DNA from 3 places in the Burkholderia anthinoferrum genome. Region 2 is predicted to be linked to each of the others. Evidence: predicted binding sites of a transcription regulator. Region 2 holds the regulator's gene; each other region holds the start of a gene.
What was found. Region 2 encodes LexA, which represses DNA repair genes until DNA is damaged. Its sites were predicted from a motif close to ACTGTATNNNNATACAGT; they were not measured.
Positions count from the first base shown of each region.

Region 1: a site for LexA is predicted at 6,827-6,844, ahead of C5F75_RS26770 (DUF2471 family protein). Genes of this name have one in related genera too.
Region 3: a site for LexA is predicted at 5,604-5,621, ahead of imuA (translesion DNA synthesis-associated protein ImuA). Genes of this name have one in related genera too.

Region 1 covers NZ_LFZP01000056.1:59,346-67,346, reverse strand. The annotation lists gene C5F75_RS26800 (aconitase X) at 1-1,082, shown strand, start outside; gene C5F75_RS26795 (aconitase X swivel domain-containing protein) at 1,075-1,554, shown strand; gene C5F75_RS26790 (hypothetical protein) at 1,654-2,256, opposite strand; gene C5F75_RS26785 (hypothetical protein) at 2,253-2,798, opposite strand; gene C5F75_RS26780 (AraC family transcriptional regulator) at 3,003-4,073, opposite strand; gene C5F75_RS26775 (oxidoreductase) at 4,149-6,182, shown strand; gene C5F75_RS26770 (DUF2471 family protein) at 6,363-6,767, opposite strand; gene C5F75_RS26765 (LysR family transcriptional regulator) at 6,905-7,798, opposite strand; gene C5F75_RS26760 (NAD(P)H-dependent oxidoreductase) at 7,885-8,001, shown strand, end outside.
Region 2 covers NZ_LFZP01000032.1:256,380-264,380, forward strand. The annotation lists gene cysT (sulfate ABC transporter permease subunit CysT) at 1-10, opposite strand, end outside; gene C5F75_RS10465 (sulfate ABC transporter substrate-binding protein) at 147-1,184, opposite strand; gene lexA (transcriptional repressor LexA) at 1,449-2,096, shown strand; gene C5F75_RS10480 (hypothetical protein) at 2,122-2,457, shown strand; gene C5F75_RS10485 (DUF2939 domain-containing protein) at 2,487-3,206, shown strand; gene C5F75_RS10490 (universal stress protein) at 3,294-3,791, opposite strand; gene nodI (nodulation factor ABC transporter ATP-binding protein NodI) at 4,122-5,036, shown strand; gene C5F75_RS10500 (ABC transporter permease) at 5,043-5,876, shown strand; gene C5F75_RS10505 (hypothetical protein) at 5,928-6,350, opposite strand; gene C5F75_RS10510 (permease) at 6,451-7,509, opposite strand; gene mnmH (tRNA 2-selenouridine(34) synthase MnmH) at 7,506-8,001, opposite strand, start outside.
Region 3 covers NZ_LFZP01000008.1:73,006-81,006, reverse strand. The annotation lists gene C5F75_RS03410 (error-prone DNA polymerase) at 229-3,447, opposite strand; gene C5F75_RS03405 (Y-family DNA polymerase) at 3,454-4,950, opposite strand; gene imuA (translesion DNA synthesis-associated protein ImuA) at 4,883-5,590, opposite strand; gene C5F75_RS03395 (VF_A0006 family four-cysteine protein) at 5,803-6,111, shown strand; gene C5F75_RS03390 (MetQ/NlpA family ABC transporter substrate-binding protein) at 6,213-7,028, opposite strand; gene C5F75_RS03385 (methyl-accepting chemotaxis protein) at 7,238-8,001, opposite strand, start outside.

The sequences.
Region 1 (8,001 bases), on a different contig from region 2:
CCAGCCTCGACTTCGTCGACTATTTCGTCGAAACGGGCGCGAAGGTCGCGGTGCCGACCACGTTGAACGTCGGGTCGCTCGACCTGATCCATCCCGAGCTGTACCACGGCGACCGCACGATCCAGCGCGATGCGCAGCGCCTGATGGACGCGCATTTGCGGCTCGGCTGCGAATCGAGCTTCACGTGCGCGCCGTATCAACTGAAGCATCGTCCCGCGCTGGGCGAGCAGATCGCGTGGGCCGAATCGAATGCGATCGTGTTCGCGAACTCGGTGCTCGGCGCGCGCACGAGCCGCTACGGCGATTTTCTGGACCTGGCCGCCGCGATCACTGGGCGCGCGCCGTATGCGGGGCTGCATGTCGACGCGAACCGCGCCGCGCGGATCGTGTTCAACGCGCCGGATTTCGCCGGCCTGCCGTCGCGCGACATCTATTTCGCCGCGCTCGGCTTGGCGGTCGGCAAGATCGCGGGCGCGGTCGTGCCGGCGATCGTCGGGCTGCCGGCGGACACCACCGAGGACGAACTCAAGGCGCTCGGCGCGGCCGCCGCGTCGAGCGGGGCCGTCGCGCTGTTCCATGCAGTGGGCGTGACGCCGGAGGCGCCGACGCTCGACGCCGCGTTGCAGGGGCACGCGGCGCAGCGCACGGTCGATATCACGATGGCCGATCTCGACGAGATTCGCCGCACGCTGAACCACGCCGCGGCCGGCGACGCGCTCGTCGCGGTCGCGCTCGGCACGCCGCATTTTTCGCTGGCCGAATTCCGCACGCTCGACACGTTGCTCGACGCCTTCGACGGCAAGCCGGCCTGCGATTTCTACGTGAACACGAGCCGCTTCATTTTGTGGGAGCTGGAAGAAGCCGGCCTCGCGGAGAAATTCGCCGCGCGCGGCATCCAGATCGTCGTCGATACCTGCACGTACATCACGCCGGTGATGAAGCAGTTGTCGGGGCTGGTGATGACCAACTCGGGGAAGTGGGCGTCATATGCGCCCGCGAACATCGGCGTGACGGTCGCGTACGGCAGCATGCGCGAATGCGTGCGGTCCGCGTACGAAGGCAAGGTGCGATTCGATGACTGAAGCGACGGGCAAATTCTTGACGGGCGACACGCTCGTGCCGGGCAGCGCGTGTGCGCGGCCGTTCGTCCTCGACAAGCCGCTGAGCTTCTGGGGCGGCTACGACTCGGGCGCGGGCAGGATCGTCGATCGCGGGCATCCGCAGACCGGCGCGAGCCTTGCCGGCAAGGTGATGGTGATGCCGCACGCGAAGGGCTCGAGTTCGAGCAGCAGCGTGCTCGCGGAAGCTGTGCGCAACGGCACGGGGCCGGTCGGGATCGTGCTGAAGGAACGCGACCTGATCATCTCGATCGGCGCGATCGTGGCCGCCGAGTTGTATGCGATCGCGGTGCCGGTGGTGTGCGTGGCCGACGATGTGTATGACGCAATCGTCGCCGCGACGGGCGAGGTGCGAATCGAGGCGGGCGAAGGGGATGGCGGTGCGCGGATTTATCTGGGCGCTGATGCTCGTCCGGGCGGATCCGGTTTGACCTGAACGAGCGGCGCGCATTGACGGCGAGTCAGGCGGTGGCCGCGGCGATGCGAACCGGGGCGAGCAGCGTCGTTCGCCGCGCGGTAGCCGCACCTGTCCCGGTCAGATGAAGCGTACGTGTCGGGTTTCTTCCTGCGTGAGCGACAGCGCTTGAGCTGCCGCGTTCATTTCGCGTTTGCCGCCCGGCTGCGCCAGTCTTCTGATTTCGGGCCACACGATCACGCCGAACAGGATGCGCAGGATCGCACTCAGCACGCACAAGCCGATTACACTCGCGCTGATCAGCGCAAACACGTCGAACATCGAGTCCATGCTGAGCGTCACCGCGGATACGATTCCGCTGACCACGGCCGCGGCGACCACGCAAATGAGCATGACGAAAAGATCGGCCCGGGCGCCGGCGACTTTGGCGGGGCGCAGCAGATAAGCCGAACCGTCGGTCATGTTGCGGATGCCGTAGACGATCTGGCGATCCTGGTCGTCGGCATAGGCGACGTTCAATCGATCGCCATCGGCGATGAACAGGCGGGTCGTCCGGTTGGTCCTGAACACGAGGGGGGACGCGAGCGAATCGAGTTGGAGTGTGATTTCCTCGATACTTTGCGTCGTCGCGCCCAGGTTGTTGCTCCAGATCTTCGTCTCGATCGATTGCTGGCCGATTGCCGTCACGCGGCCGGATACGGTCTGCATGTCGTGGTTCGTCATGGGCCGCTCCGCTCCGCGCTGAAACCGGACGGTTCGCCTAGCCAGCCATCCTGGGCTTCGCGTCGCTGCGGCTGGAAGATCAGGTCGGACAAGCCGCCGATGGCGACCACGTTGCCAACCAGACCGACGGTGGCCACGACGGTGGCCATTGCCGAGGTGAACGCCCAACCTGAATGGAGTGCCGCGGCAGCGATACCCAGACTCAGCACGAGCAGGCACGACGACCAGGCAAGCAGCGACAGGTTCCGTCGCTTTTGCGCGCGCACGTCGTACGGCGCGATGGCAAGGTTGCCGCTCCTGATCCACGCGATTCGGCGACGGCCGCGATGCTCGAATGTGCAGGCGCGCACCGACATGCCGGGCCTCAGTTTCTCGATCTGCTTGAATGCTTCTTCATCGACGTCGCTGGCCGTGACGAAGTAGCAGACGTTCTGCATCGTCAAACGGTATGGCGGGTTCTTCCTGACATCGGCCTTGACTCGGATGAGGTTGGTATCGACGCGGTCGATCGTGGCCTCGATCAGGGTGGTGCGATTGGGCATGGGTCGGAGAGGGCGCGGGGCCGCGCGACGTCGTTTTGATGTGGCGCCCATCATACGCCACAGCTTTCGGCGGGCCGTCCGGCATTGCCGGGCGAAAGGTTGGCCGGCGCGTGGCACTGAAATCCGCGCGCAGCCGCACCCGCACCCTGCCGCGAGCGGTCCGGCGTGATTCGCGCACCGGTGCCCGGGTCACCGCTGACGCGATTACCTCGCAGCCGCTTCCCGAAACGCGCTTGGCGTTTGCCCGGCCCACCGCCGGAACGCGCGCGTGAAATTCGCCGGGTCGGTGAACTGCAGCCGCTCGGCGATCGTCTTCAGGTCGAGGTCCGACGCGGCGAGCAACTGCTTCGCGTCGCGAAACCGCGCTTCGTCGAGCAATTGCCGATAGCTCGAACCGGCTTCCTCCAGCCGGCGCCGCAACGTGCGCGTCGACACGAGCAGCGCCTCGGCGAGCATGTCGGGCCCCGGGTATTCGCCGGCGGCGCGCGCCAGCTCCGCGCGAACCCGCTCGACCAGATCGCCTTCCTCCTGCCGCACCTGCGCATATTCGCGTTCCACCTGCACGAGCGCCTGCCGGTGCGCGACTTCATCGGCGAGCGGCAGCGGCCAGTCGAGCACGTCGTGCGCGACCCACAGCGCATTGGCCGCGCAGCCGAATTCGACCGGCGGCAACGTATCGCGGTAGCGCGCGAAATACGCGGGCTCCGGCCACGCGAATTGCAGCCTGATCGGCGGCGACGGGCGACCGGCCCATTGCGCGATGTTCTGCGCGAGCCCCGTCAGCACGAATTCGAACATCACGTGATGCTGCAGCACGGGATTCGCCTGCACGCCGTGCAGTTCGAGCGTCGCGCCGCGTTCGTCTTCCGCATAGGTCAGCCGGTACTGGCGATTGCGCATCCGGAAGTAGCGCTGCGTGACCGACAGTGCTTCGCGGATGTCCCGCGCGGTCAGCGTCGCATAGCCGAGAAAGCCGTGCACGGTCGGCTTCAGCAGCAGCCCGAACGCGAGCCCGATGCCCGGATCGCCGCCGATCTCGATCGCGTTGAGCACGAGCCGCCCCCATTGCGACGGCGCGACGCGCGCATCCGGTTCGGCCAGCACCGCGTCGCGCAGGCCCGTGCCGGCACGCACGGCGGCCAGATCGACGCCGCGTGTGGCCAGCGCCTGCAGCAGCAGGCGCGTATAGGCGACCGGAATCGTCGGCCGGCGCAGCCCGAGGCGGTCCTTGCGAGACGGGGAGGTCATGTCGTTTTGGCCGGAAATGACAAGCATTATGGCTGTTTGCCCCCTCACGTTCAAGGCGCCGCCCGCCTACGATGGCAGGCATCGCTTACTGGCCGAATCATCATGACGACCCCCTTTCCCCACCTGCTCGCCCCGCTCGATCTCGGCTTCACGACGCTGAAGAACCGCGTGCTGATGGGCTCGATGCATACCGGCCTCGAGGACAGCCGCAAGACGCTGCCGCGCCTCGCCGAATATTTCGCCGAGCGCGCGCGCGGCGGCGTCGGCCTGATCGTGACGGGCGGCTTCGCGCCGAACGTGGCCGGCTGGACCAAGCCGTTCGGCGGCACGCTGATGACGTCGGCCGCCGCGCGCCGGCATCGCGAGATCACGGATGCGGTGCATGCGGAGGACGGCAAGATCTCGCTGCAGATCCTGCATACGGGCCGCTACGGTTATCACCCGTTCGCGGTCGCGCCGTCGAAGATCAAGTCGCCGATCTCGCCGTTCGCGCCGCACGAACTGAGCGCGCGCGGCGTCGAGCGGCAGATCCGCGCGTTCGTGCGTTGCGCGAAGCTGGCGCGCGAAGCCGGTTATGACGGCGTCGAGATCATGGGCTCCGAGGGCTACCTGATCAACCAGTTCATCTCGATGCATACGAACAAGCGCAGCGACCAGTGGGGCGGTGCGTACGAGAACCGCATCCGCTTGCCGATCGAGATCGTCGAGCGCACGCGCGAAGCGGTCGGCCGCGACTTCATCCTGATCTATCGGCTGTCGATGCTCGACCTGATTCCGGATGGCAGCGACTGGAACGAAACCGTGCAGCTCGCGAAGGCGGTCGAGCGCGCGGGTGCGACCATCATCAACACGGGGATCGGCTGGCATGAAGCGCGCGTGCCGACGATCGCGACGTCGGTGCCGCGCGGCGCGTTTGCGTGGGTGACGAAGAAGATGAAGGGCGAGGTCGGCATTCCGCTCGTGACGACCAACCGGATCAACCGGCCCGAAGTGGCCGAGCAGATTCTCGCGGACGGCTGCGCGGACATGGTGTCGATGGCGCGCCCGCTGCTCGCGGATCCCGAGTTCGTCGTCAAGGCGGCGCAGGGCCGGGCCGACGAAATCAACACGTGCATCGGCTGCAACCAGGCGTGCCTCGATCATGCGTTCAAGAACCGAATCGCGTCGTGCCTGCTGAATCCGCGTGCGTGCCACGAGACGGAGCTGAAATACACGCCTACGCCGCAGTCGAAGCGCATCGCGGTGGTGGGCGCGGGGCCGGCCGGGCTCGCGTGCTCGACGGTGCTCGCGCAGCGCGGCCATCAGGTCGACCTGTTCGACGCGGCGCCGGAGATCGGCGGCCAGTTCAACATGGCGAAGCGGATCCCGGGCAAGGAGGAGTTTCACCAAGCGTTGCGCTACTTCGGCCGGCAGGTCGAGTTGACCGGCGTGAAGCTGCACCTGAACCGCCGCGTCGACGCGAGCGACCTGATCGCGGGCGGCTACGACGAAATCGTGCTGGCGACCGGCGTCGCGCCGCGCGACCCGAAGATTCCGGGGCAGGACGGGCCGAACGTGCTCAGCTATATCGACGTGCTCGCGGGCGGGCAGCCGGTCGGCCGACGGGTCGCGGTGGTGGGCGCGGGCGGGATCGGCTTCGATGTCGCCGAATATCTGGTACAGGACGGCGAGTCGCCGGCGCTCGATCTGGACGCTTGGAAGGCCGAGTGGGGCGTGACCGACCCGGCCGCGACGCGCGGCGGCGTGACGCGTGCGCGGGTGTCGGCGCCCGCGCGGGAGGTGACGCTGCTGCAGCGCAAGGCCGCACCGCTCGGCAAGGGCCTCGGCAAGACGACCGGCTGGATTCACCGTGCGACGCTGAAGATGAAGCAGGTGAAGATGATCGGCGGCGTGAATTACGAACTGATCGATGCACGCGGATTGCACGTGTCGTATGGCGAGCAGCGCACCGATCACGAATTGATCGAAGCCGACACGGTCGTGCTCTGCACGGGGCAGGAGCCGCAGCGCACGTTGCTCGCCCCGCTGCAGGCGGCCGGGCGCTCGGTGCACCTGATCGGCGGCGCGGAACTGGCCGCCGAACTCGATGCGAAGCGTGCGATCGATCAGGGGGCGCGGCTGGCGGCGCGGCTGTAACGGGCGTTGCTGCGCCGTTCGCGCGGCGGCAGTCCCCCGGCGGTGATCCGCGGCGGGCGGGGCTTGTCGCGCGCTGCGCCGATGCGTCGAACCGCGGAAGCCGAACCGCGATGAGCGGCCGCGTCGATCGCGCTGCCACCCGACGTGCGGCAGAACGCAGCCGCGCAAGGCCCGCGCGGCTCAGGCCGCTTCGGCCCGTTCTTCCTCTTCCGCTTCGAGCATCGCCTTGACGATCAGATAGACGGCCGGCAGGTCGTCGTCGTCGCGGCGCCAGTCGACCGGCTCCTCGACGTCCGCGGCGACCAGCCGACTGTCGCGCAGCCGGATGAATGCATCGACGACGGCCGGCTCGTTGCGGCTCAGGAAACCGGCATTCGAGAATGCCAGCTCCTCGACGTTCAGCAGCGCCTGCCAGCTCATCGTGCGGACGGCGGCCGGGTGGGTGCGGCGCCGCAGGCCGAGCGCCCGCTGGGCAGGGCCGCTGACGACACGCTGCAGATCGACGACCGCCCGCTGCGCGGCGCGCTCGAAATGGACGGGATTGAAGCCGGGTTGCTCGGGATCGAATGCGGATGACTGGAACATGGTCGCCTCACTAAAGACCGTCTCGGGATGATGGAATTCGGGTCAAATGACGCAGAAACACTGTAAATATATACAGTGATCGGCCGACTTTCAAGCCCCCGGTGACAGCAGATGTCAGCCGCGCCGCGACCGGCGTGTCAGACCGCCGCCGCGATCGTCTCCCGCAGCCATCGATGCGCCGGATCGCGATGCATGCGCTCGTGCCACAGCATCGACATTTCATAGCCGGGCACCTCGACCGGGGCGTCCACCACGCGCAGCGCGGGCACGTCGCGCACCAGCCGTTCGGGCACCATCGCGACGAGATCGGTACTCGCGACGGCCGACATCACGAACAGAAAGTGCGGCACCGACAGCACGACGCGCCGGGCGGCGCCGACCTTCGCGAGCGCTTCGTCCGTCACGCCGAAGAAGCCGCCGCCGTCGGGCGACACGATCACGTGTTCGAGCGAGCCGAACTGCGCGAGCGTGGGGCGCCGCTTCAGCTTCGGATGGCCGGCACGGCCGATCAGGACGTAACGCTCGACGAACAGCGGCAGGCGCCGCATGCCGGGCGGCGAGCCTTCGGTCGTGTGAAAAGCCAGGTCGATGCCGTTTCGTTCGGCATCCTGCTCGATGCGCGGCGGCACGAGCTCGACGACGGCGAGCCGCGTGGCGGGCGCGGTCGAGCGCAGCGTGTGCAGCGCGGGCAGCACGATCGTCGATTCGCCGTAGTCGGTCGCGGCCACGCGCCACGTGTTCGTCGCGGTTGCAGGGTCGAACGGCGTGGCCGGAAGCACGGCCCGCTCGACGGCCTCGAGCGCCTCCCGCAACGGCTCGCGCAGCGCTTCCGCGCGCGCGGTCGGCCGCATCCCGCGGGGCCCCGGCAGCAGCAGCGGATCGCCGAACACGTCGCGCAGTTTTTGCAGCTGGACGCTGACCGACGGTTGCGACATGTTCAGTTTCTCGGCCGCCCGCGTGACGTTGTGCTCGGCGAGCAGCACGTCGAGCGTGACGAGCAGGTTCAGATCGAGCCTTCTGAGATTATTCATCGCTATACCTGGGATATCAGGAATTCATTTCAAATATACCGTTGAAGGCGGCATCCTGCAGTCATTCAATCCACGGAGTGACGAACATGAATGTGCTGATCGTGTATGCCCATCCCGAGCCGCGCTCGCTGAACGGCGCGCTGCGCGACTTCGCCGTCGCGCACCTCGAAGCGGCCGGCCACACGGTGCAAGTGACCGACCTG
Region 2 (8,001 bases):
ACGTCGTCATCGGATGCGCTTGCTGGGTCGATGCTGCTCACGGGTCCGACGCAAACGCCGGCGCAGTGCATCGCGCCGGCGGCCCGTCGGGGATGCGGCGCGCTGTCGTGGCGCGCCGCTTGGTCGTTATGGTGTGACTGCGTGCGTTACTGCGGCTTGTAGATCGAATCGAACACGCCGCCGTCCGCGAAATGCGTCTTCTGTGCATTCGTCCAGCCGCCGAACGTGTCGTCGACCGTGTACAGCTTCAGCTTCGGGAACTGCCTGGTCAGTTCAGCCGGCACGTTCTTCGAGCGCGGCCGGTAGTAGTTGCGCGCCGCGATTTCCTGGCCCTGCGGGCTGTACAGGTAATTCAGGTACGCCTCCGCCAGCTTGCGCGTGCCCTTCTTGTCGACCACCTTGTCGACCACCGCGACAGGCGGCTCGGCCAGGATGCTCACCGACGGCACGACGATCTCGAACTTGTCGGTGCCGAATTCCTTGACCGACAGGAACGCCTCGTTCTCCCATGCGATCAGCACGTCGCCGATCCCGCGCTGCACGAAGCTCGTCGTCGCGCCCCGCGCGCCGGAATCGAGCACGCCCGCGTTCTTGTAGAGCTTCGTGACGAATTCCTTCGCCGTCTGCTCGTTGCCGCCCGGCTTGTGCAGCGCGTACGCCCATGCGGCCAGGTAGTTCCAGCGCGCGCCGCCCGACGTCTTCGGGTTCGGCGTGACGATCGAGATGCCCGGCTTGGTCAGGTCGTCCCAGTCCTTGATCCCCTTCGGATTGCCCTTGCGCACGAGGAACACGATCGTCGACGTGTACGGCGACGCGTTGTCGGGCAGGCGCTTCTGCCAATCCTTGTTCACGAGCCCCTTGTTCGCGAGCGCGTCGATGTCGTACGCCAGCGCCAGCGTGACGACGTCGGCCTGCAGGCCGTCGAGCACCGAGCGCGCCTGCGCACCCGAACCGCCGTGCGACTGCTTGAAGTTGACGGTTTCGCCCGTCTTCGCCTTCCACTCCTTGCCGAACGCCTGGTTGAAATCCTGATACAGCTCGCGCGTCGGGTCGTACGACACATTCAGGAAAGTCGTATCGGCCTGCGCATGCGTCGCGACGCCCAGCGCCGCCGCCGCGCCCAGCGCGAATGTTGCGATCAGGCGGCCCACTCCGCCCACCAGCCCCGTGTTGCGCTTGCCCATCCTTGGTTCTCCAGTGTTGTCGGTATTGCGATGTCGGGCCAGTCTATCGAACGGGTTACATGATTAAAAATAATCCTTCCTCATTTTTTAATACTCAAAAGTGCTAACGCATACGGGACGGACGGTTGCGGCGGACAAACCGGCGTCCGGGCGTCGCGAAATCACGCCGGAATCGACGCAATCGCGTCGAACCTCAAGTAACACTTGAAATTCACGAAGTACTGTATAAAAATACAGCTCACTGTCTATCCATACAGTTGAGCCATGACCAAACTCACCGCCCGTCAGCAGCAAGTGTTCGACTTGATCCGCCGCGCGATCGAGCGCTCCGGATTCCCGCCCACCCGTGCCGAGATCGCGGCCGAACTGGGCTTCAGCTCGCCGAATGCGGCCGAGGAGCACCTGCGTGCGCTGGCGCGCAAGGGCGTGATCGAGCTGGCCGCGGGCGCATCGCGCGGCATCCGGCTGCTCGGCATCGACGACGCCCCGCATCAGTTCACGCTGCCGCACGCCGGCCTGATGCAACTGTCGCTGCCGCTCGTCGGCCGCGTCGCGGCCGGTAGCCCGATCCTTGCGCAGGAGCACATCTCGCAGCACTACGCGTGCGATCCCGCGCTGTTCACCAGCAAGCCCGACTACCTGCTGAAGGTACGCGGGCTGTCGATGCGCGACGCCGGCATTCTCGACGGCGACCTCCTCGCCGTGCAGAAGCGCACGGAAGCGAAGGACGGCCAGATCATCGTCGCGCGCCTGGGCGACGACGTCACGGTCAAGCGCCTGATGCGCCGGCCCGGCGGCCTCGAGCTGATCGCGGAGAACCCGGATTACGAAAACATCTTCGTCAAGGCCGGCAGCGCGGATTTCGCGCTGGAAGGCATCGCCGTCGGGCTGATCCGCTCGGGCGAACTCTGACATTCCGTCTCGCTAGGAGAACATCATGGAACGCCTTGCCCGCCTGCTGCCTTTCCGTCAATTCGGTCGCCTGCGTCATCTGCGCGGCCGCACGCCCTGCGCTCCGCTGTCCGCGGCGGCGCCCGTGCAAGAAGAAGTCGCAGTCGAACGGCAGGCGTCCCTGCTGCCGTCAGCGCTCCCCGCGTTCGCGCGCGTATCGCTGAACGCTGGCCTGAATCACGCGGAACCCGCGCGTCGCGCGCCGGTGCGCGTCTATCACGGTCGTTCGCGCCTGATCATGGTGGGCACGATCGACGCCGTTTGCCGGATGATCGATCGCTGCATCGCGGAGGAACGATCGGCCACGCCGGGCGGTCTCTGATTGCGGAACCTTCCCGCACCGGAGGCAACGTGACTGGTTCGTCGCGCCGTGCATGGCGACTCAAGCCCCTGTTGATCGTCGCGCTCGTCGTCGCTGTTATTGCGGCGCTCGGCTATGGGTACGCGTCGCCGTATGTCGCGCTCGGCCGCCTGAAATCGGCGATCGATGCGCGCGACGCGCAGGCGATCAGCGAATATGTGGACTTTCCGTCGCTGCGCATCAGCCTGAAGCAGCAGGTCACGGAAGAATTGATGCGCCGCGTCGACGCCGTAAAAAAGGACAATCCGTTCGCGGTGATCGGCGCGTTGATCGGGTCCGCGCTGATCGGCCCGCTCGTCGATGCGTACGCGACCCCGGAAGGCGTCGCCGCGCTGATGAGTGGATTGCCGCCGCGCGGCAATCCGGGCGAGCGTCCGCCTGACTGGTCGAATCAGCCGCCGGCGGGCAATGCGCCCGGCAACACGCCTGCCGCGCCACCCGCCCATCCGGCGCCGGCAAGTAACGGCGTACCGGGCGGCACCGCGGCCGCTTCGGCGGCATCGTCGCCGGCCCCCGCGCCGGCCGCACCGGCCAGCCCGAGCGAAGCAACGCAAGCGCCGCGCCAGCAACAAACCAGCGCGGGCTACCGAAATATCGATGAATTCGTCGTCACGTATCAGCGCGGCGCCGACGGCACGCGCTATGCGGCGATCTTTCACCGCTTCGGGCTGTTCTCGTGGAAATTGTCCGGGATCGACCTGCATGCATAGCAGGCCGCGCTGGACGCCCGCTCCGCCGATCCAGCGCGATGCCTGACCGGCATGCATCGCCAGTCAGGTCGTCATCCAGTCTTTAGATCATTGGCCGGTCGCCATGGCCGCCTCGCGCTCGCGCGCGATTTCGGCCTTCTGCTCTTCCGCCGACGAACACGCCACCAGAATGCTGCAGTTCACGCGATCGAGCAGTTGCGTATTGCCCGAGCCCATCCACCATCTCGACAATCCGCTGCGGCACCGGTGGCCGACGACGACGAGGTCGACCTTCAGCTCCGACGCGAGATTCGCGATTTCGTCGATCGGATAACCGAAGGCGAAATGGCCCTCGGCTTGCACACCGCGCTCGCGCAGCCAGTTCACGCCTTCCTGCAGGATTTCGCGCGCGGTTTCCTCGAAGCGGCCGCATGCGACATCGGTCAGCAAGCCGGCGCTTTGCGCAATGCTCGAACGCATGTCGACGACCGACAGCAAATGCGTTTCCGCCTTCAGGTCCATTGCGAGATTGGCTCCGCAGCGTAGTGCCTTGCGCCCTTCGAGCGTGCCGTCGTAACACAGCAAAATCTTGTTGTAGCTAGCCATGAAGCCTCCCTATCGCGACAACGAGCCGACGCATTCATCATGGTGCGCCGCAATTCAGGACGCAAGGGATGGAAAACGCTGATTCGCCCCGCGTCGCGCGTGCGCGATGATGCGGTGCATGATCGGTGCGCACATGCATCGCACCGGGCGGGCGTGCCCTGAAGCGACGCAGCCGATGCACTAGAATGGCCCATTCGTACACCAGCGAGCCGCGTCGCGCCGGCATCGTGCGCTTCGGTCACGCCCGTGTGACACGGATTCGTGCGATCCGTTCGGAAACCGGCCACGCACGGGGCAGCAGCACACGCCCGCTTACAACGACAAGCGCCCATGTCCGTCGCACCGATCGATTTCCGCAACGTCGAAAAACGCTATGGCGACAAGCTCGTCGTCAACGGCCTGTCCTTCCACGTGAAGGCCGGCGAATGCTATGGCCTGCTCGGCCCGAACGGCGCCGGCAAGACCACGACGCTGAAGATGCTGCTCGGCCTCGCGCATCCCGATGCCGGCACCATTTCGCTGTGCGGCGAACCGGTTCCATCGCGTGCCCGACATGCACGCCAGCGCGTCGGCGTCGTCCCGCAGTTCGACAATCTCGATCCGGACTTCACGGTCCGGGAAAACCTGCTCGTGTTCAGCCGCTATTTCGGGATGTCGGCGCAGGCGGCACGCGCGCTCGTGCCGCCGCTGCTCGAATTCGCGAAGCTCGAGAACAAGGCCGATGCGAAGGTGGGCGAGTTGTCGGGCGGCATGAAGCGTCGCCTCACGCTCGCCCGCGCGCTCGTCAACGATCCCGACGTGCTCGTGCTCGACGAGCCGACGACGGGCCTCGATCCGCAGGCGCGGCATCTGATGTGGGAGCGGCTGCGTTCGCTGCTCGCGCGCGACAAGACGATCCTGATCACCACGCATTTCATGGAAGAAGCCGAGCGTCTGTGCGATCGGCTGTGCGTGATCGAGCAAGGCCGCAAGATCGCCGAAGGCGCGCCGCATGCCCTGATCGCATCGGAGATCGGTTGCGACGTGATCGAGATCTACGGGCCCGATCCGGCCGCGCTGCGCGACGAGTTGTCGGCCTTCGCGAAGCGCACCGAGATCAGCGGCGAGACGCTGTTCTGCTATGTGACCGATCCCGAACCGCTCGGCGCGCGCCTCAAGGGCCGCACAGGATTGCGCTATCTGCATCGCCCCGCCAATCTGGAAGATGTGTTCCTGCGGCTCACCGGCCGCGAGATGCAGGACTGAACGACCATGGACGTCCGCAACTATTCCGCCACCACGCCGTCGGCCCCGCCGCGCGAATCACGCTTCGCGATCGCGATGCCGGCCAATGCAGGCAACTGGGTCGCCGTCTGGCGACGCAACTACCTCGTGTGGCGCAAGCTCGCGCTCGCGTCGATGTTCGGCAATCTTGCCGATCCGATGATCTATCTGTTCGGGCTGGGTTTCGGGCTCGGCCTGATGCTCGGCCATGTCGACGGCGTGTCGTATATCGCATTCCTCGCGGCCGGCACGGTCGGCTCGAGCGTGATGATGTCCGCGAGCTTCGAGTCGATGTATTCGGGTTTCTCGCGGATGCACGTGCAGCGCACGTGGGAAGCGATCATGCATACGCCGCTCGCGCTCGGCGACATCGTGCTCGGCGAAATCGTGTGGGCGGCCAGCAAGGCGATGCTGTCGGGGGGCGCGATCATGCTCGTCGCGGGCGTGCTCGGCTATGCACGCTTTCCGTCGATGCTCGCGGTGCTGCCGGTGATCGCGCTGGCCGGTCTCGCGTTCGCCAGCATCGCGATGATCGTCACGGCGCTCGCGCCATCCTACGATTTCTTCATGTTCTATCAGACGCTCGTGCTGACGCCGATGCTGCTGCTGTCGGGCGTGTTCTTCCCGATCACGCAGTTGCCGCCGATCGCGCGGCATGCGGCGCAGGCGCTGCCGCTTGCGAATGCGGTCGAGCTGATCCGGCCTGCGATGCTCGGCCGGTCGGCGACCGACATCGCGCTGCACGTCGCGGTGCTCGCCGGCTACGCGGTCGGCGGATTCCTGCTGTCCGCGTGGCTGTTCCGGCGGCGGATGATGCGCTGACGGCCGGCGCGTCGGGCACCACGCACCGGCCGCCGGCCAAATGCGACGACGTTACTCGTCGTCGTCGCTCCACGGAATTTCGACGTCGGTCAGGAACGCGACGGTCGCGAGCGGGCCGCCTTCGTGGCGGCCGAGCTTGCCGTCCGCGCGATGCCATTCCACGCGGAACTGCGTGCCCGGATCGTCGGCCACCAGATACACCGTGCGCAGCTCTTCCTTGTCGGCTTCGTCCACCGGGCCGTCGAACGACACCAGCATCTTCTGCGGCCACAGGCCGTTGACGGGATCGTAAATGCGATCGCCCTGCGGAATGTCGATACTGGCCTCGACACCGATCGTGGCGGAGGCCTCGATGATCATCGTGCCGAGTGCGTGCAGCACGGCCGTCGCCCGCGCGGAATTGGCCTGACGAATCGCGAGATCGCCGCGCGTCAGCGCCTTTTCGAGTCGAGGATGAATCTTCGGTTGGGTCATGCGTTTTCCTGTTTGCTTCTTGTAAAGGGCGCCGCACGCATGAAGCGGCGGCGCCGGGTGAATACGACGATGGCGCGCGACGGGCGCGCCGTTGCGCGCGTCAGAACCCGAACGCGATCGCGAGCAAGCCGCTCACGATCCCGAATACGACGACGAGCGTCGCGACGATCGCCAGCATGTACGGCTTGAACGAACGCGCGAGCATCGCGAGCGACGGCACGCTGATCGGCGGCAGCGTCATCAGCAGCGCGGCGGCCGGACCGACGCCCATGCCGAGCGACAGCATGGCCTGGATGATCGGCACCTCGCCGGCCGTCGGAATCACGAACAACATGCCCGCGACCGCGAATGCGACGATCCAGCCGAGCTGATTGCCGATGTCCGGGCCGATATGCGGAAACAGCCACGCGCGCGCGGCGCCGAGCAGCAGCACGAGCACGATGTATTCGGGCACGAGCCGCACGGCCATGCGTGCGAGCAGCTTCATCCAGCGGACGAACGGATTGCCGGCCGCGGCCTGTTCGGCCGCCAGCGCGGCAAGCTGCGCATCGTCGATGCTGCGGTCTTCGGGACGTGCGACGCGATTCAGCAGATAGCCGATCCCGAACACCATCGCGATGCCGAGCACGAGGCGCAGCGCGCTCCAGTGCCAGCCGAGCACGAAGCCCATGAACACCAGCGCCGCCGGGTTCAGCACCGTGTTGCCGAGCCAGAACGCGACCGCGCCGCCCGGCGACGCATGACGCGCACGCAGGCCCGCGACGACCGGCGCCGCGCAGCACGTGCACATCATCCCGGGCAGCGACAGCAGCCCGCCCGCGGCGACGCTGCCGAAACCCGTGCGACCGAGCACGCGCGCCACCCAGTGCGCGGGCAGCAGCGCCTGCACGGCCGAGCCGAGCAGCAGGCCCAGCACCATCGCCTGCCAGATCGCCTTGCCGTATGCCCACGCGTAGTCGAGCGCCGCCTTCAGCGACGGCTCGGGCGCGGCCGCCGACGTGCCCATCAGGATCGACTGGCCGATCGAATGGTGCTCGGCGGCAACGAACGCCTTGTTGTAGTACGGAAACCATTTTACGTAGAACAGTCCCGCGACCGCGATCAGCAGGAAGGTCATCCAGCCGAGGGCCGGGTTGGGTTGGGTGCGTGTGGTCGTCATCGTGTGATGGTCGTCGAGTGGTTTTTATCGATTTCGGATGTCGTGCCGGCCGCAAATGCGGCCGATGCGGGCAGCCCGGCTTGCGCGAGTTCGGCCAGCAGCGTGCGCGCCTGATCGTGCACGTCGGCCGCGTTGGGCCGGAACGTGAACGTCAGCACCCGGTTCGGCTTGTTGTACGTCGCGCGGTAAGTGCGCGCATAGGCGGGATCGTAATGCCTGTCGATCAGTTCCGTGAACAATTCGGCTCGCGCGCCGGCATCGATCAGCCCCTTCCAGCGCGTCACCGCTTCGCGGCTGTGCAGGCCGATCAGCCGATGAAGCTGCGCCTTGAACGCGTCCGGCGCGTCGAACAGATGGGCGTAATCGTCGAGAAGGAACGCGATCCGCTCGTCGTGGGCGGCTTCGACCTGAACCCACGGCCCCGCGTGAAATGCCTCGATCAGCGCGATCGGCAACTGCACGAGCCCGATCCTGCGGCTTTCCGACTCGACG
Region 3 (8,001 bases), on a different contig from region 2:
ATCCGGCATCCGCGTTCCGCTCAGGAGCGGCGGCCGATTCGTCAGGTAATGCGCGACAGAATGCCGCGCCCCCCCCTTATTCCAGCCGAAGTGCGTTTCGACGCAATAAGGAAGCGTAGACAATCGCGCCGAGCACGGCGGTGAACGTCGTCGGGATAGAGCCCGTTGAGCCGACTGGTATGGATCGTGCGATGAGCGGCGCGCGAGGGGCGGCCCGCGCCGGAGGAATCAATGGAATTCGCGGCTCGACGTGCGCAAGCCGCCGAGCAACGGCGTCAGATCCTCGAAATGCTGCGCGACGAGGTGCCTCACGTCGCTGACGACCTGCCACACGCCGGACGCCGCGAGCAGCCGCGAATCGAGCGTTTCGCGACGCTGCCGCGCGAGCAGTTCGGGCCGGACGATCACGTTCACGCAGCCGGTTTCGTCCTCGAGCGTCATGAACATCACGCCTTTCGCGGTGCCCGGCATCTGCCGTGCGATCACGAGCCCGCACGCGCGCGCGAGCCGGCCGTCGGGACGGTCGCGCAACTCGGCCGCGGACGACAGGCGCTGCGCGCGCAGCGCCGGCCGTAGCAGCGCGACCGGGTGGCGGTTCAGCGTGAGGCCGGTGGTGTGATAGTCGGCGAGGATGTCGTCGGCTTCCGACGGCGCGCCGAGCGCGGGCTGCTCCGCCTCGTCGATCGGCGCGGCGGCGAGCAGGTCGCGCTCCGGCGCCGCGGCGACGGCCTGCCACAACGCATCGCGGCGATGGCCGGCGAGCGTCGCGAGCGCGTTCGCGGCGGCGAGCGCTTCGAGATCGCGGCGCTCGAGCTGCGCGCGGCGGGCGAGGCTGTCGACGGTGTCGAACGGGCCGGCGGCGCGGGCGGCTTCGATGCGCCGCGCGGCGGCTTCGCCAAGGCCGCGCACGAGCGACAGGCCGAGCCGCACGGCCGGTTGGCCATGTGGAGGCGGCTGATCGGGCAGCGCTTCGAGCGACGCTTCCCAGCCGCTTTGCGTGACGTCGATCGGCAGCACCTTCACGCGATGGCGCTTCGCATCCTGCACGAGTTGCGACGGCGGATAGAAGCCCATCGGCTGGCTGTTCAGCAGCGCGGCGAGAAAGATCGCGGGCTCGTGGCATTTGAGCCAGCTGCTCGCGTACGCGAGCTTCGCGAAGCTGGCCGCGTGGCTTTCGGGGAAACCGTATTCGCCGAAGCCCTTGATCTGCTCGAAGATCTGTTCGGCGAATTCGCGCGTGTAGTTGCGTTCGAGCATCCCGCTGATGATCTTGTCCTGATATTTCTCGAGATTGCCCTTGCGCTTCCATGCGGCCATCGCGCGACGCAAGTCATCCGCTTCGCCAGGTGTAAAACCCGCGGCGACGATCGCGATCTGCATGACCTGCTCCTGGAAGATCGGCACACCCAGCGTGCGAACGAGCACTTCCTTGAGCGCGTCGCTCGGATACGTGACCTCGCCCTCCTCTTCGCCGGCCACGATCCTGCGCCGCTTCAGGTACGGATGCACCGCGCCGCCCTGGATCGGGCCGGGCCGCACGATCGATACCTGGACGACGAGATCGTAGTAGTTGCGCGGCTTCAGCCGCGGCAGCATCGACATCTGCGCGCGCGATTCGATCTGGAACACGCCGACCGTATCGGCACGGCAGATCATGTCGTAGGTTTCCTTGTCATCCTGCGGAATGTGTTTCAGCGTGAACGGTTCGCCGTCCGGTTCCGGCGGCCCGCGCCACGCGGTGCGCAGGTCGAACGCGCGATGCAGCGCCGACAGCATGCCGAGCGCGAGCACGTCGACCTTCATCAGCCCGAGCGCCTCGAGATCGTCCTTGTCCCACTGGATCACGCGCCGCCCGTCCATCGCCGCGTTCTCGACCGGCACGAGCCGCGTGAGCTTGCCGCGACTGATCACGAAGCCGCCCGAATGCTGCGACAGGTGACGCGGAAAATTGAGCAAGCGCCCCGCCAGTTCGGCCCATGCCTTGATCATGGGCGTCGCCGGATCGAGCCCGGTCGACGCGAATTGCTGCAGCAGATCGCGGCTGCCGTCGAACCAGCGATGCCCCTTCGCGACCCGATCGACCAGCATCGGATCGACGCCGAGCGCCTTGCCGGTTTCGCGCAGCACGCCACGCGGGCGATACGTCGAGACGGCGGCCGCGAGCGCGGCGCGGTCGTGCCCGTATTTTTCGTAGATGTGCTGGATCACCTCTTCCCGACGCTGATGTTCGAAGTCGACGTCGATGTCGGGCGGCTCGCCCCGTTTCTCGCTGATGAAGCGCTCGAACAGCATCGTGCTCTGATCGGGATCGACCTCGGTGATGCCGAGGCAATAGCAGACGACCGAATTCGCGGCCGAGCCGCGGCCCTGGCACAGGATATTCTGGCTGCGCGCGTATTTGACGATGTCGTAGACGGTCAGGAAAAACGGTTCGTAACTCAGCTTCGCAATCAGGTCGAGTTCATGGCGGATCAGCTTCTCTACCTTTTCCGGGATGCCGTTCGGATAACGCACGGCCGCGCCCGCCCGGGTTTCCTGTTCCAGATAGCGCGTCGGCGTGAGCCCCTTCGGCACGATCTCGTCGGGATACTCGTAGCGCAGCTTGCCGAGATCGAAATCGCACGCATCGAGCATCGCGCAGGTTTCACCAATCTCTTGCGGCGAAAACAGCTTCGCTATCCGTCCACGCGCACGCAGATGCTGCTCCGCATTCGGCGCGAGCGCATACCCGCACTCGGCCACCGGCATGCCGATGCGAATCGCCGTCATCACGTCCTGCAACGCCTTGCACGAACGCCGGTGCATCGTCACGTCGCCGAGCGCGACGATCCGCACGCCGCGCCGTTTGCCGGCCGCACGAATCTCGTCGCGCTGCGCGCCGTCGAGCGCACGCTGCAACTGCACGAGCCCGAGCCGCGCGCGCTCGCCGAACGTCGCGCGAAACCAGGCGACCTGCGCATCGAGCACGTCCGTCCGCACTGGATACGTCGGCACGAGGATCGCGAAGCAGTCGGGCATCCCGCGCAAGTGGGCAAACTCCGCCGGCGGCGCCGACAGCATCCGCGACGTCAGCGTGTAAGTGCCCTTCGGCGCCGCCATCCGCCGCCATGAGATCAGCTCGGAGAGATTGCCGTACCCGTCGCGGTTCTGCGCGAGCAGCACGAGCCCGAACGCACCGGGGCCCGGATCGTGGCCGGGCGCGACTTCATCCGGCGTGACGTCGAAATACGAACCGACGACGAGCGGCAGCCCTTTCGCCTTCGCGGCGACATGCATGCGCGGCGCGCCGGCGAGCGAACACTCGTCGGTGATCGCGATCCCGCGATAGCCGAGTTCCGCCGCGCGCTCGACCAGTTCTTCCGCATGCGACGCGCCATGCAGGAACGAAAAATTCGAGCGGCAGAACAACTCCGCGTAATCGGGCAGCAAACTGAATTCCGCAACCATCTCCGCTCACCCGAACAAACCGTGCAGAAACCAGCGCGGGGCCGCCTGACTGCTCGTCCGCTCCTTGAATACCCAGTAGCACGCGCCCTCTTCGTCCTGCGCGACGTGGTAATCGCGTGCGATCAACTGCCCGTCGAACCACCCGGCTTCGATTCGCTCGGCCGACGACATCATCCGGAGCGGCGTATGGAATACCGGCCGCTCGCCGCGCATCAGCAGCGGCAACGGTTCGGCCAGCAACCACGCGGGACGCGGCGGCGCAGCGGGCGGACCGGCGGCCGGCTTGCCCGCTTGCGCATCGAGCGGCAGCCAGCGGTTCGCGGCCTCGGGCCGGTAATCGGCGACGGGCGCCGCGCGCAGCACGTTGTCCGCGCCGAGCCGCGCCACCAGCAGTTCGAGCAACCGCTCGCGGGTTTCCCGCGTACCGCCCGGCTCCGGAAAAAGATCGTCGGCCGGCGGCGCGACCGATTCGACGCGCGTGGCCTTCAGCCGCACCGCGATCACCGCGGCCGGCAGCTCGACGCGCGCGAGCCGCTCGCCGAGCAGCCGCATGAAATGCACCTCGTCGCGCACGGGTGCGGCGAACGCGAGCGCGAGCGGCGTCGGCGGCACGGCCTGACGGCCGCGCTCGTGCTCGAGATCGAACGTCATCGCGGCCAGCGACAGTTGCCGCGCGGCCAGCCAGCCGCATAGCTGCACGACGAGCCGCCGCGCGGCGAACAGCACGGCTTCCGCGTATTCGACGCGCTCCGCCAATTCGAGCCGCACGTCGAATACCGGCGGCACCGCCATCCACGCAAGCGGCTCGACCGCTTCACCGTATGCACGATCGAGCACGGCCAGCAGCGCGGGACCGCAGCGCCGCTGCAGCCCCGCGCGCGGCAGGCGGCGCAGATCGGCGAGCGTGCGGCAGCCGAGACCGTCGAACCAGCCCGCATATGGGCGCGCATCGGGCAGCAGCACACAGGGCAGCCGGTCGAGCGTGCGGACGAGCGAGGCCTGACGCGCGACACGCCGCCGGATGCGGGCGCGGGCCGACGTGCGCGCGAGCAGCCACGCGCCGCGTCCGGTCGGCGCGGCGGACAGGCGCACCGCATAGCCGAGCGCCGCGAGCGTCGCCCGCACCTGGCGGCACAGCGACGGCAGGCCGCCGAACAGGCGCAGGCTCGGGCCGACGTCGACGATCAGCGTGGCTTCGTCGTCGAGCGCGACGCACGGCGAGAAGCGCAGCAACGCGAGCGCGACCGCGCGCAGCGCATCGGCTTCGCGGGCGGGATCGCGTTCGACGAGCTGCGTCGCGGGTGCGAGCGTGAGCACGCCGCCGCGCTTCATGCCCGCACGTACGCCCTGCCGGCGCGCGGCCGCATCGGCGATCAGCACGACACCCTGCTCGAGCACCGCACAGCCGGCCTCGCTGCCCTCGCCAGCCGCTGCATCAGACGGCGGCGGGACGCACACGTCGAGCGGCAGGCGCGGCAGATGGATGCCGAGCAAGACGCGCATAGCGGCTCTCCACGATGGGTGACGGCAAATCGAGCACGAGCGGCTCGCTGCGCGCGGGCCCGCGACGCTTGACGATGTCGAGCGACACGCCGCCCGGCACCGGATGCAGCGCGACGCGCAGCACGGCCGGCGACGGTTGCCGCGCGACCGACAGCGGACGCAGCATCACGAACAGCGTGTCGCCCGTGCGCGCGGCCGCGAGATGCAGACGCCGCAGCGCATCGGGCCGCGCGTCCTGCCAGAGCAGCAGCGCGCCGCAACAGCCGGTCTTGAGCGCCTGCTCGGCGGCCCACAGCGCATCGGTGCGGCTGCCTGCGCGCAGCCACAGCAGCGCGTCGGCCGGCACGCCGAGACTGGCGAGCGCGGTGGCATGCGGCGCCTGCGGCGGCGCGACGAGCGCGAGCGGCCGCCGCGCGCTGACGGTGCGGGCGAGCGCGGGCGCGAGCAGCCGCATCTCGCCGCAGCCGGGCTGCGCGGCCAGCAGTTCGACGAGACCGCCGACCGGCCAGCCGCCGCCCGGCAACTCGGCCGACAGCGGCGCGAAGCCCGTTTCGACCGTGCGGGGACCGCCGCGCGCGAGCTGCGAGCCGCGCCAGAGGGACGGATGAAGGGATTCGGGAGTAATGGAGGATGCGAGCATGACGCCACCCACAACTGTATGGATATACAGTATATGGCAATGCGTCCGCGTCGCACAGTACTGGTACGAAACCGGTTTTCGTCGGAAGAAACCGGGGAAAAGCCGGCGCGCCCGTCATGACCCGCCGCGCCGGTTCGGGCGCAACGCGCCAGCCGCGTTGATCGCTTTACGTTATGCTGTCCGCCGACCCGATCCACACCATCGGAGGAGACTTGAAACGAACGATTCGTGCAATCGCATGCGCGACGGTCGCGCTGGCACTGCCGGGAGCAGCCTTCGCGCTGACCGACGGCAACGCGCAATACGACGACTGCATGCTCAATGCGCTACGTGAGAGCCGCAACGGCGCCGCCGCGCAGCTGATCCAGCGCTCGTGCGACGCGCTGTACCGCAACAACGCGATGCTGCTGCCGCGCGAACGGCGCTTTCACGAATGCGTCGTGCAGTCGCTGCCGGGTGTGCGCGACAACTACGCAATCCAGCAGATCATGTCGATCTGCTCGCGGCGCGGGGAGATGTGAGCGGGCGCTGACCTCCGGGCGGCCGCCAAGCGGCCGCGCCAATGAAAAAGGCCTGCGCGATGCAGGCCTTTTCGTTCAGCGGTCCACCCGGTGAGCGGCGTTCAGAACGACGCGACCATCGAGCCCTTGAACTGCTTCTTGATGAATTCCTTCACTTCCGGCGACTGGTACGCCTTCACCAGCTTCTTCACCCACGGCTGATCCTTGTCCTTCGCGCGCACGGCGATCAGGTTCGCGTACGGGCTCGTCAGCGCTTCGAGCGCGATCGCGTCCTTGGTCGGCTGCAGGTTCGCGGCCAGTGCGTAGTTCGTGTTGATCACGGCCGCGTCGACGTCCGACAGCACGCGCGGCAGCTGCGCGGCGTCGAGTTCGGAGATCTTCAGCTTCTTCGGGTTCTCGGCGATGTCGAGCACCGTCGCGTTGTTGCCGCCCGTGCCGGCGCCCGCCTTCAGCTTGATCACGCCTTGCGTCTGCAGCAGCAGCAGCGCGCGGTTCTCGTTCGACGGATCGTTCGGCACCGCGAGCTTCGCGCCCTGCGGCAGATCCTTCAGCGACTTGAACTTCTTCGAGTACACGCCGATCGGCGAGATGTAGGTCAGGCCCGCGCTGACGAGCTTGTAGCCGCGCTGCTTCACCTGGCTGTCGAGGTAGGGCTGATGCTGGAAGCTGTTCGCGTCGAGGTCGCCCGAATCGAGCGCCGCGTTCGGCTGCACGTAGTCGTTGAACTCGATGACCTTCACGTTCAGGCCTTCCTTCTCCTTCGCGACCTTCTGCACGACTTGCCACACTTGCGCATCCGGGCCGGCGACCGTGCCGACCTTGATCACCTTGTCTTCGGCGTGCGCGCCTGCCGACAGCGTCAGCGCGGCGCCGGTGGCCAGCACGGAAAATACCTTCAGGAGACTGCGACGCTTCATCTGTTTCTCGCTTTCTTGCTTGACTGAAATGGGGCGCGATACGGGTATGCCCGGACTCGCACGAAGGGGCAAATGGTGTCACAGGATCGGCGCGAAGTGAAATACATCCCGCTCATATGGGTATGCACCAGCGCAGTGCCGGCGACCGCTGCACGACTCGGCCGTTAGTTGCGTTCCTGCCGCGACGCATCCCCCTCACGCGGCATGCGTCACGCCGCCGCCAGTTCGTCGGCCGCCTTCGCACTACCGAATGCCGGTTCGGCCGCCGTGCCACGGGCTCCCTGCGACGACAGGCCGCCGGCATTGCCGACCCGGAACGCGCCGACCGCGTCGCGCAGCCGCGCGGCCTGTTCCTGCAGCGACGCGGCCGCCGCCGCGGCTTCCTCGACCAGCGCCGCGTTCTGCTGCGTCACCTGGTCCATCTGCGTGACCGCGCGGCCGACCTGCGTGATGCCGCTCGCCTGCTCCTCGGACGCGGCCGCGATCTCGCCCATGATGTCGGTCACGCGCGCGACCGCCTGCAGGATCTCGCCCATCGTCGTGCCGGCCTGGCCGACCAGCGCCGAGCCGTTGCGCACGCGCTCGACCGAATCGACGATCAGCGCGCGAATCTCCTTCGCGGCCGTCGCGCTGCGTTGCGCGAGCGAGCGCACCTCGCCCGCGACCACCGCGAAGCCGCGGCCCTGCTCGCCCGCGCGCGCGGCCTCGACCGCGGCGTTCAGCGCGAGGATGTTGGTCTGGAACGCAATGCCCTCGATCACGCCGATGATGTCGGCGATCTTGCGCGAGCTGTCGTCGATCTCGCCCATCGTGCCGATCACGCGGTTCACGACGTCGCTGCCCGTGCGCGCGATGTCCGACGCGTTGTTCGCGAGCCCGCTCGCCTGTCGCGCGTTGTCGGCGTTCTGCTTCACCGTCGCGGTCAGTTGCTCCATGCTCGCGGCCGTTTCCTCGAGCGACGCGGCCTGCTCCT